One region of the Avibacterium volantium genome, then DNA from elsewhere that is predicted to be linked to it. Evidence: riboswitches for the same ligand, from Rfam matches in the RefSeq annotation. Region 1 holds a riboswitch; each other region holds the start of a gene.
What was found. Region 1 has a riboswitch for thiamine pyrophosphate ahead of ELZ61_RS08115 (ABC transporter substrate-binding protein). Riboswitches for the same ligand answer to the same signal wherever they lie in the genome.
Positions count from the first base shown of each region.

Region 2: linked by a shared signal. The riboswitch ahead of thiB (thiamine ABC transporter substrate binding subunit) and the one ahead of ELZ61_RS08115 (ABC transporter substrate-binding protein) in region 1 are both predicted to bind thiamine pyrophosphate.
Region 3: linked by a shared signal. The riboswitch ahead of ELZ61_RS06215 (ABC transporter ATP-binding protein) and the one ahead of ELZ61_RS08115 (ABC transporter substrate-binding protein) in region 1 are both predicted to bind thiamine pyrophosphate.

Region 1 is NZ_LR134167.1:1,695,615-1,699,711, forward strand. It holds gene acnB (bifunctional aconitate hydratase 2/2-methylisocitrate dehydratase) at 1-1,083, shown strand, start outside; TPP riboswitch at 1,305-1,407, shown strand; gene ELZ61_RS08115 (ABC transporter substrate-binding protein) at 1,504-2,562, shown strand; gene ELZ61_RS08120 (metallophosphoesterase) at 2,643-3,758, shown strand; gene ELZ61_RS08125 (ABC transporter substrate-binding protein) at 3,761-4,097, shown strand, end outside.
Region 2 is NZ_LR134167.1:1,189,576-1,193,672, reverse strand. It holds gene thiP (thiamine/thiamine pyrophosphate ABC transporter permease ThiP) at 1-923, opposite strand, end outside; gene thiB (thiamine ABC transporter substrate binding subunit) at 959-1,963, opposite strand; TPP riboswitch at 2,006-2,094, opposite strand; gene glnE (bifunctional [glutamate--ammonia ligase]-adenylyl-L-tyrosine phosphorylase/[glutamate--ammonia-ligase] adenylyltransferase) at 2,212-4,097, shown strand, end outside.
Region 3 is NZ_LR134167.1:1,281,553-1,285,649, reverse strand. It holds gene ELZ61_RS06225 (ABC transporter substrate-binding protein) at 12-956, opposite strand; gene ELZ61_RS06220 (ABC transporter permease) at 965-1,720, opposite strand; gene ELZ61_RS06215 (ABC transporter ATP-binding protein) at 1,720-2,433, opposite strand; TPP riboswitch at 2,513-2,603, opposite strand; gene ELZ61_RS06210 (FTR1 family iron permease) at 2,771-4,097, shown strand, end outside.

The DNA of each region.
Region 1 (4,097 bases):
ATCTCTTTCCCTGCGGGGTCAGGTTTGGTGGCATTCGCTGCTGCCACTGGCGTAATGCCGTTGGATATGCCTGAAAGCGTGCTAGTACGTTTCAAAGGGGAAATGCAACCAGGGATCACCTTGCGTGATTTGGTACACGCTATTCCTTATTATGCGATCCAACAAGGCTTGCTCACCGTAGAAAAACAAGGCAAGAAAAATATTTTCTCGGGTCGTATTTTAGAAATTGAAGGGCTAGAACACCTGAAAGTGGAACAAGCCTTTGAGCTTTCCGATGCTTCTGCTGAACGCTCTGCGGCGGCTTGTACCATCAAATTAGATAAAGAACCGATCATTGAATATCTCAATTCCAATATCGTGTTGCTCAAATGGATGATTGCTGAGGGCTATGGCGATGCGCGCACCCTTGAACGCCGTATCAAAGCAATGGAAAAATGGTTAGAAAACCCAGAATTGCTCAGCGCTGATCCTGATGCAGAATATGCCGCGGTGATTGAAATCGATCTCAACGAAATCAAAGAACCGATTTTATGCGCACCAAATGATCCTGATGACGCTCGACTGCTTTCTGAAGTGCAAGGGGATAAAATTGACGAAGTGTTTATCGGCTCTTGTATGACCAACATTGGACATTTCCGTGCTGCAGGGAAATTATTAGCCAAATTCAAAGACGTCATTCCTACTCGCCTTTGGATCGCACCGCCAACCAAAATGGACGCAAGCCTATTAACAGAAGAAGGCTATTACAGCATTTACGGCAAAAGTGGTGCGCGTATTGAAATCCCAGGCTGTTCACTTTGTATGGGTAACCAAGCGCGCGTGGCAAACAACGCCACCGTGGTGTCCACCTCCACCCGTAACTTCCCGAACCGCTTAGGACAAGGCGCAAACGTGTATTTGGCTTCCGCAGAACTCGCCGCCGTAGCAGCACTACTCGGCAAACTGCCAACGCCAGAAGAATACCAAGCCTATGTGGCGGATTTACAGCAGGACAAAGACGACACTTATCGCTATATGAATTTTGATCAACTTAATCAATATACACAAAAAGCCGATCAAGTAATCTTCCAAGCACCAGCTTAATAACGTCTATCACAAAGTGCGGTGAAAAATTCAAAAAATTTCACCGCACTTTTCTTTTTTCTCTGTTTATTAAAAATAAAAATGCAGTTATTTTCTTTCCTAAATAAAAAGAAAAGTGCGGTAATTTTTTTCATTATTTTTATTAAATCTTTTCATCATTAATTAATGCCATTTAACCTTTTTATCATTGACAGCCCTAGCCTGCCCTTTCTATACTAAACGGGAATTAGTCGGGGTGCTTGATGGAATATCCAAACGAGCTGAGATAATACCCGTGAACCTGATTCAGTTAATGCTGACGTAGGAAACTAATTAGATCATATTCTTGCAAACGCCTTTATTTTGCGGAATTTTCTGTTTTACCTTTCTAATTTCTTCCTTGCTCGTCAATATCACTTTTTACTTTTCGTTAATAAGGAAATGACAATGCAATTTAAGACGTTTTTCTCATCATTTTTAGCCAAATCGCTTCTGCCTATTTGTGCTGCAGGCAGCCTATTTTTATTCAGCCACAATGCGCAAGCTGAAGGGCGATTAACGGTTTATTGCAGCGTGCAACATTCTGTCTGCGAAAAAATGGCGCAAGTTTTTGCCAAGAAATATAACGTGGATACCAAATTTGTGCGTAACAGCACGGGCGCAACCCTTGCCAAAATCAAAGCGGAGCAAGCCTTGCCACAAGCGGATATTTGGTACGGCGGCACAATTGAACCACACTTTCAAGCCGCGCAATTAGGCTTACTCGAGCCTTATCGTTCGCCATTGCAAGCGGAAACTATGCCACAATTTAAAGCCCTGCTCGACAAACACGGCGATGTTACCTCCATTGGTTACATTATTGTGTTAGGCATTGGCGTAAACACCGAGAAATTCAAACAATTAGGCATTAAAGACTATCCAAAATGCTGGAAAGATTTAACCGATCCAAAATTTAAAGATCAAATTCAAATGCCTGATCCGCGCAATACTGGCACGGGCTACACTTTTATCGCAACGCTAGTACAGTTATTTGGTGAAGAAGAAGCCTTTCGCTACTTGAAAGCCTTAGATAAAAATATTTCTCAATATGCTAAAAGTGGTACAGAGAAATCCAATCTCTCTCGTGGTGATGCGGCGGTAACCATTGGTTTTATTAATGGTTATCAAACCGAGAAAGAAAATGGTGCGCCTGTGGAAGCCATTTTACCTTGCGAAGGCGACAGCTATTCCCTTGGCGGTATCAGCATTTTGAAAGGGGCAAGAAATTTACAAAATGCAAAATTATTTATGGATTGGGCATTAACGCCAGAAGCGCAAGAAATTGCGTGGCGCGAAGAAAAAATGTATCAAATTCCAACCAATATTCACGCCAAAGCCTCACCAAATTCCACTGATCCAAAAACCTTAAAACTCATTGACTTTGATTTTGAACGCTTTGGTTCAGATGAAGAAGGTAAGCGCTTGATTAAGCGTTGGATTGAAGAAATTAAGCTCAACTAAGCTTTTCCATTGACAAAATATAAAGTGCGGTTAAAAATAACCGCTCTTTATGATTTTTTATTTTAGGAAAGCTGTTCGTAATGCGATACCAAATTATTTTCGCAATTTGTATTATTTTTTTACAATTCTTCATTTATATTTTTAACCGCACGTTATCTTGGCTTTATTTGCAAAATACCAGTCCTGTTTGTCGTAAAATTTTAACCCTTATTACTTATCTCGGCGCAAACAGTATTATTTTGCTCACTGTGTCGCGCATTTATCCAATGTTCCGCACCAGTGCATTTATTTTAGCCTTTTTGCTCTTTGCCTGTTTTGTCAGTTTGGTGTGTGCGGCGATTTACTTTATTTTTAGAAAACAAAAATTTAAGCAAAAATTACAGCGCACTTTAGCTTGGCTTTATCCTATTGGTTTAGCCAGCTTGATTGGTTTGAGTGTGTATAATGCTTACACGCCACAGGTGATTCATTATGAAATCACGCTAGACAAGCCTTTCAAGCCACTGCGCATTGGAATGGCGAGTGATTTTCACCTTGGGCGTTTATTTGGCGGGAAACAATTAGATCAACTGGCTGAAATAATGAATGAACAAAAGGTGGATATTATTTTGCTGCCGGGCGATATTATGGATGATAATATTCGCGCTTATGTGGCAGAAAAAATGCAACCACACCTTGCGAAACTGCGTGCGCCCCTTGGGGTTTATGCCACCTTAGGCAACCACGATTTCTTTGGTCAGCAACAAGCCATTGCCAAAGAAATCCGCAAGGCGGGCATTACGGTTCTGATGGATCAAGCGCTAGAAGTGGATAACCGTTTTGTGCTGATTGGACGCAATGATGATTTATTCAAAGCGCGGCCAAAAACTAAGCAAATTTTAGCCGCACTTGATAAAACTAATGATAAAACAAAAGGGAAGCTGCCGATTTTTCTGTTAGATCATCGTCCAACAGAAATTATGGAGCATTCCACCTTACCGATCGATATTCAAGTTTCAGGCCACGCCCATAAAGGGCAAGTGTTTCCCGCAAATTTAATCACAAAAGTGTTATATCGTTTAGATTACGGTTATGAGAAAATTGGCAACGGGCATTTTTTCGTAACCTCAGGCTATGGATTTTGGGGGATTCCAATGCGATTAGGATCGCAATCGGAAGTGTTTATTATTGATGTGAAAGGGAACGAAAAGGAGTGATGATGAACTTTCTAAATAAAAATTTAAGCAAAATTTACACCGCACTTTGTTTAGGCTCGGCTACTCTACTTTCTAATGCCGTTCACGCAGAAGGTAAGCTAACGATATATTGCAGTGTGCAAAGCACAACTTGCGAAAAAATCACTCAAACCTTTAGTAAAAAATACAATGTGCAAACCCAGTTTGTGCGCAACAGCACAGGGGCGACCTTATCCAAGTTAAAAGCGGAACAAAATAATCCGCAAGCAGACGTGTGGTATGGCGGCACAATTGAATTGCATTATCAGGCGGCAGATCTCGGCTTGCTTAGCCCTTATCGCTCACCAAAACAAGCGGAAA
Region 2 (4,097 bases), 510 kb from region 1:
TTTTGCCACGCCTGCCAATCTAAGCCTGACACCACCATATAAAGCAGTGGGGAAAAGAGAAAAATCAGCACACTGCTGACACAAAAAATTTGCCAAATTTGCACCGCACTTGTTTGTTTTTCTCGCCAAAAATGACGCAAATTAAGCTGGCTCGGATCTTTGCTATTAAACAAACTGCTGAGTGCAAGCAACAGCACGCAAAACCCACATTGTAATAACGCGAGCATTGCGGCTTTCGGTAAATCAAATTCAAATAAAATGGCTTGATAAATTGCCACTTCTAAGGTGGTGTAAGCCGGCCCGCCGCCAAGGGTTAGCACAATGGCAAAACTGGTGAAGCACAGCATAAAAATTAAAGTAAACGCCGGCAAAAACTGTTGGCGTAAATAAGGTAATTCGATCAAACGGATAAACTGCCAACCGCGGATATTCAGTTGTGAACTGAGCTGCCGTTGCTGATTGGGAATGCTTGAAAGCGCCTGCAAAAATAAGCGACTTGCCAAAGGAATATTAAAAAATAAATGGGCGATCAAAATACCACTCAAGCCGTAAATATTGGGTTTCCAATCAATCTCAAGAGCGAAAAATAAGCTTGCCAGCCAGCCTGAATGTCCGTAAATCCCGAGCAAACCTAGCACCGCCACCAAGGCAGGCAACACGAAAGTGAGAGAAAATAATTTTAAAATCAGCGTTTTGCCACCGAAATCTTGGTAAAAAAACGCGCGAGCAAAAAACAGACCAACCAGTACAGATAAAAACGCCGATAAAAAAGCTTGCCCAAAACTAAAGGCGATAACGTGGCGCACATAGCTATCTTGCCAAAGTGTCGTCCATTGATGATCATTGCCAAGATTTAACACCGCACTTAAGGCAAACAGATAAAATGCGCCTAACAACAAAATCACACCAATTCCCCCCGCCATTGAAGACAGGGGGAATTTTTGCAAGTTACGGCGAACTATTGTGTTAAGCTGGCTTGCCAAGTGTTCGTCCATTGTTTTAATTGTTCTGCATTGACACCACTACCCAAGGTAGTTTTGCTTTGCTGCGCTTGTTTTAAGGCATCAAAGTGAGGCTCAATTTTTTCATCAATTACGGCAAACATCACATTTTTTTGTGAAATTTGGCTTTGCGCCTGTGGTGAGATCAAAAATTGCATAAAGGCATCTGCACAAGCATTTGGGTGATTTGCCATTCGTGCCGCGGTTTCAATTTGTAACACTTGCCCTTCAGCAAAATCCGTGGCGGCGTAATTGGCATCTTTATCATTTAATAAGTGATAAAGCGGTGATGTGTTATAGCTAAATACTAAATCCGCTTCGCCTTTTAAAAAGGCGCCATAAGTTTCCGACCAGCCTTTGCCCACAGTAACGGTATGGCTAGCAAGTTTTTTCCACGCAGCGCCCACATCATCACCATAAACTTCATTCATTAAGATCACTAAACCACGCCCCACACCACTGGTGCGCGGATCTTGGTAAATGACGCGAAGTTGTTGGTTATACACTAACTCTTTTAGGCTTTTTGGTGGATTTGGTAATTTTTCTTTATGATAAACAAAGGCATAAGCACCAAAATCATAAGGTAAGAACACCTTGTCTTGCCACTTCACGGGCAAGGAAAGTTGTTCCGTTGGCACGTTATTTTCGGCAAATAATTGTGTTTTTCTCGCTTCATCAAGCATCGTTTGATCTAAGCCTAAAACAATATCCGCTTTGCTCTTTTTTCCTTCAAGACGAATGCGATTAAACATCACGCCTGTGCTATCAAAAGGCACATAATTTACCTGACATTGCGGATGAGCTTGTTCAAACAAAGCTTTCACTTTCGGACCTGCGCCCCAATCGGCACTAAAACTATCATAAGTGTAAACTTGCACATTTTCAGGGCTTTGTGCCGCCATAAGGTGGGTGCTAAAAAGTGCGGTAAGAAAAGTAAGAGAAAAAGATTTTTTGAATTGCATAGTGTTTCCTTCCATAAAAAACGACCAGCAATATTGACGCAAACAGCAAAGAAATTAGTTTCCTACGTCAGTATTAACTGTATCAGGTTCACGGGTATGATCTCAGCTATCAAGCACCCCGACTAATCTGAGCTTTTAACTCGGCTTTCAGTGTAGTAATTTTCCGTTGCTAATGCAATCTATGTGTTTAAAAATTCTCAAAATTTCTTTATAGTTAGCAACAAGTTAATCATTCATAAGGATAGGCTATGGCATTTTCTGTTCCCCACCTTGAGGATACCTTGCAAGCACTGGCAGCGAGTTTAATTGAACACTTCCCCGAACGCTACAATGAAGAAATTTACACACAACTTACTGCGCAGCAAAATGATCCCACAAGCCCGATTGGCAAGCTGGCGCAAGGCATTGCAATGTCTGATTTTGTGGCAGAAACCTTAAAAAAACAACCGCACTTTTTGCACCAATGTTGGCAGCAGATCCCCACTTTAGAAAATACAGACTATTATCGCCAAGCCTTGCAGGATTTACTTGAAAGCGTTAATGATGATGCCCAACTGTATCGCCAACTGCGTCTGTTTCGCCACCGTGAAATGGCAAAACTGAGCCTGTGCCAAAGCCTAAATCTCGCCACCGTAGAAGCGGTTTTTGTGCACCTTTCTCAACTGGCAGAAGGCATTATTATCGCTACTCGCGATTGGCTTTATCAGCGCGCTTGTGCGGAAATGGGAACGCCAATGGACGCGCACGGTAACCCACAACAACTTTATATTTTAGGAATGGGAAAATTAGGCGGATTTGAACTCAATTTTTCTTCTGATATTGATCTCATTTTCACCTACCCTGCCAATGGAGAAACCCAAGGGGCAAGGCGTTCCATTGAAAATAGCGTGTTTTTCACTCGCCTTGGGCAACGCCTGATCAACGCCCTTGATCAATATACGCCAGATGGTTTTGTGTATCGCACGGATATGCGTCTGCGTCCTTTTGGTGAAGCGGGTGCATTAGCACTGAGCTTTACTGCGATGGAACAATATTACCAAGAACAAGGGCGCGATTGGGAACGCTATGCGATGATCAAAGGGAGAATTTTAGGGGCGGATCCGCAAGATCCGAATGTGAAAAACTTGCAAAATTTGCTCCGCCCTTTTGTTTATCGCCGTTATATTGACTTCAGTGTGATTCAAGCACTACGCGAAATGAAAGGTAAAATTGAGCGAGAAGTGCGCCGCCGCGGTTTAGTGGATAACATTAAACTTGGTGCAGGGGGAATTCGTGAAATTGAATTTATCGTGCAAGTTTTCCAGCTAATTCGTGGTGGTCGCGAAATCAAATTGCAGCAGCATTCTCTGCTTAATCTCTTGCCAGAATTAGAAAAATTAGGCCTGCTTAGCCCAAATGAAAAACAAGATTTGCAACAAGCCTATGTGTTTTTACGCCGTGTAGAAAACCTGTTGCAAGCCATTGATGATAAGCAAACGCAACTTTTACCAGAAAAAGAACTGGATCGCCAACGCCTGATTTTTGCGGCACAACATTACCTTCAATGGAATGATGAAAAACAACCAATCATTGTGGAAAACCACCTCACCAGCTGGGCAGATTTTTATGCGTTATTGCAATCTCACCAACACAAAGTGCGGTCGGTTTTTTCTCAATTAATTGGCGAAGAAAATGATAAGCCCACGCCAGAAAATAGCCAATGGGACGATTTTTTAGAAACGGATCTCAATGATGAAGACATTCAGCTGATGTTGCAACAAAATGGCATAAAACTGGAAGAAAATGCACCGCTCTTACAACGCCTTGCTCAGTTCCGCACCGAGCTAGCGCGCCGTCCTATTGGTACAAGGGGGCGTGGCGTATTGGTGCAATTAATGCCAATGTTGTTGGCGCAGATTTTCCAGCATCAGGCCTATGAAACCTTGCTACCACGAATGTTGGATATTGTGGACAAAATTCTCACGCGCACTACCTATTTAGAATTATTAGTGGAGAATCCACAGGTGCTAAATCAGCTTATTGAGCTGTGTTCGCAATCGCAACTGATTGCGCAACAAGTGGCGCGCCACCCGATTTTGCTTGATGAATTGTTAGATCGCAAGGCGTTGCTTAATCCTACCCATTTTAGCGAATA
Region 3 (4,097 bases), 410 kb from region 1:
AACCCTATTTCTTATTCCACTTGAATGGCATAATCAGACAATTTAGGAATCTGCTTAATCAGGCCTTGTTGTTGCATAAATTGTGCCATTTTCTCATAACGAGCGTTATCTAAAGCGCTTGGGCGTAAACTTAAACGTGGCAAGGTATCACGCCAAGCCAAGCGATTGAGTTCGTTGTCTAAATCTTGCGGTTTATAGCTCACAAACGCCTGCCAACTTTGTTGTGGGTGGTTTAAGATATAAACGCTGGCTTGTTCAAGTGCGGTCAAAAATGCACGAATTTTTTTCGCAGGAAGCTGATTTTTATTGGCCACGACAATCAATTCATCATACATTGGCACGCCCTGTTCTTCTGGATAAAACGCCTTGCCCGGTTTCTTTTCTATCGCCATCTGATTTAGCTCAAAATTACGAAATGCGCCGATTACCGCATCGACTTGTCCGCTAAATAATGCGGGAGAAAGCGACCAATTGACGTTCACTAATTCCACATCATTTAAAGAAAGGTGGGCAGATTTCAGCATTGCGCCAAGTAACGCATCTTCAAAACCGCTCACGGAATAGCCGATCTTTTTCCCTTTTAAATCGGCAATTTGTTCAATACCGCTATCTTTTAGCACCACAAGGCTATTTAACGGCGTTGAAATTAAGGTGCCAACACGCACCAGCGGCAAACCCTCTGCCACTTGCATTTGCAGCTGTGGCTGATAATCCACCGCTAAATCTGCCTGCCCTGCTGCCACTAATTTAGGCGGCATTGAAGGATCAGCAGGCTCGATAATCTCAACCTGCAACCCATTTTCCGCAAAAAAGCCTTTTTGCTGCGCCACAATAATGGCAGCGTGATCTGGGTTGACAAACCAATCCAGCAATAAGGTTAATTTTTCTTTAGCTTGCGCGCTAATGCTCATACCTAAAGCGAAAATTAAACTGCATAAATACCATTGTTTTTTCATTTTTTCTCCTAACGTAAATGACAGACCCAAGGAATAATGCGGTGAAGCAATTTATCTATCACGAAATACAGCAAGAGTGCGATAACCACCAAAATAAACAACGCCGCGAACATTAAACTAATTTGAATTCGTGCATTGGCTTGCAACATTAAATAACCAAGCCCTTGTGATGATCCTACCCATTCCCCCACAATCGCCCCAATGGGGGCAACAGAAACCGCAATGCGCAAGCCCGAGGCTAACGCAGGCAAAGCGGCAGGTAAGCGAACCTTAAATAATAATTGCCTTGATGAAATTCCCATTGTTTGCGCCAGCTCTAACCATTGCTTTGGGGTGTTACGCAAGCCGTCATAACAGGCGGCGGTAACAGGGAAATAAATAATCAAAATGGTCATCGCAATTTTTGATGCAATGCCATAACCAAACCAAAGCACCAATAATGGTGCAATGGCAAAAACGGGAATCGCCTGCGAAGCAATTAAAATGGGCAATAAAAAGGCTGAAAGTGTTTGTGAAGAAGCCAACAATAAAGCAGAAAGCAAACCAAATAAAAACCCCAACACCAGCCCTAATAAAATTTCCCATAAAGTAATTTTGGCGTGCATAAATAATAAAGCCCATTGTGAAGATACTTCATTTAGCACGGCAACAGGTTCAGGCAATAAATAATGTGGGATCGCAAAAATTGAAATCGCCCCTTGCCAGCACAAGGCGAAAAATAAGGTCATTATCAATGCTCGAAATAGGCTTTGCCACGCAAACATTAATGTTCCCCCATTAACTGCTTAAATAAATATTGCTGTAATTGCCATAATTTCTCTTGCGAAAAATCTCTCGGTGCTTTGCCTTGCGGGCAAATGTGCGGTGAAAGCTGAACGGGTTGTTGGTGCAAAATATAGATTTTATCGGCTAGCAATAAGGCTTCTTGCGGATCGTGGGTGATAAGCAACACGGTTTTATCTGCCAATAACTGATGTGAAAGCTGCTGTAATTGCAAGCGAGTTACGGCATCTAACGCGGAAAAGGGTTCGTCCATTAAAATAATCTCTGCATCTTGCATTAGCGTTCGGGCCAACGCCACGCGCTGCCGCTGTCCACCAGAAAGCTGATAGCAAGGCTTATGCAAATGTTGCTCCATTTTCACCGCCCTTAATAAAGTGCGGGCTTTTTCTTCCGTTTTTTTCGTTTTGCTATGAGTAAGATGCTGATAAAGCTGAACATTATCTAAAATAGACAGCCAAGGATACAAACTATCCTGCTGCGCAAGCCAAGCGATATTGCCAGAACATTGAATACGCCCTTGCACAATCGCTTGATTTTCTAACCCAGCAATAGCACGCAATAAGGTTGATTTCCCCACGCCTGATGCGCCAAGCAACGCCACCCACTCCCCTTGTAATACGCTAAAATGAAAATGCTCAAACAAAGGTTGCTCAGCAAAACTGAGTTTAAGATCGGAAATTTCGATGGCTTTCATCGTTCATTCACCAATCAACGTGATGGAAAAAAGCCGTTAAAAATAAAAGAAGTGCGGTGAGAATTTAATAAGAAAAGAAGCGTTTGCATAATTAGTTTCCTACGTCAGTATTAGCTGTATCAGGTTCACGGGTATCATCTCAGCTTAAATAAGCACCCCGACTAATGCAAAACAGTGTAACGGAAGTTCAAATAAAAATCAAAAGGTTAATCGTCAGCAAGAACTTGATCTTCATCAAGAAAGGCAAAATGCCTGTTTTTTCTACTTGATAAATATTTTAATAGGCGGATAATAGTGCGGAAATAAGAATAACTTTTATTTAGATTAGAGAATAAAAATGGTGTTTTTGCGTTATTGTCGTTATCTGCTGTGCTTAACTTTACTCTTTTTTACTTCTTTCTCCTTCGCTTCTGAAAACTATCAACAATGGGTACAAGACATTGAAAACCGTCTTGATAAAACCGCTCAGCTTTACCAAGAAAAGCAAATTGATGATGCACGCACCGAAGTGCAAATGGCTTATTTTGAAGTATTTGAGAATTTAGAGGGTCCGATTCGCATTAACTTTTCCGCACAAAAAAGCTACCAAATGGAAGCGATGTTTGGGGAAATTCGTAAAATGATTGGTGAGGGGAAACCGCTGAATGAGGTGCAGGCAAAAATCAATCAACTCAAACAAGACCTTCAAGCGGTTTTACCCGTTTTAGAGCAAGGGCATCAGCTCAACGCGTCCACGCAACACGATGTGTATCAACACGAAGAAATCGCTCCTTATTGGCAAGAAAGTTTTAAAATCATTGATGATTTACTCGCCCAAGCAATTGGCGACTATCAAAAAGGGGAATTTGCTCAGGCAAAGAAACGCATTCAGCAAGCTCAATATGATGGCTATAAAAATAGCGAAATGGAAATGTCCATTCGTAAAAATCGTTCCGCCGCGGCTTCGGCGAGCATTAATCAACAGTTTTACGATTTGATTAAACTCAGCGAGCAACCCGAGCAAATTAATGCGTTAGGCTATCAAATCACCACTCTGTTACAAGATATTGAAGAACAGCTCCCGCAACTGCCAACCACCAAAGCGGCACAGGCAACAACGCAAAGTGCGGTGCAAAATTCGCAAGATTTTTCTGATAAGCAAAACTGGAGCGAGGTGGCAACTCAGGTTAATGCGGGGATCAAAAATGCCATTGCCCTGTTTGAAAAAGGCGAAAACAAAAAAGCGATGCTTGCGGTGCAAGATACTTATTTCGATATTTTTGAAAATAGCGGAATGGAAAACAAAATTGGTTCGCGCGATAGCAATTTTAAAACAGAAATTGAGGGCTACTTCACTCGCTTAGTGAGCCTGATGAAAGCTAATCAGCCCGCTGAACAACTGCATCAACAAGCACAAGGTTTAGCACAAAACCTAAATAAAGCGGTGGAAATGTTGCAAGGCAATCAACAAAGCGATTGGGCAATGTTCCTTTATAGCTTCTTAATTATGCTGCGTGAGGGCTTAGAAGCCTTGCTGATTGTGGCAGCGATTGTAGCTTATTTAGTGAAAAACAATCATCAAGATAAATTGCCAGTAATTAAACAATCGGTCTATGTGGCGTTGATTGCCAGTGTTATCACCGCGGCTATTTTCCAACTGGTGTTCTCTAATTCGGGGGCAAGCC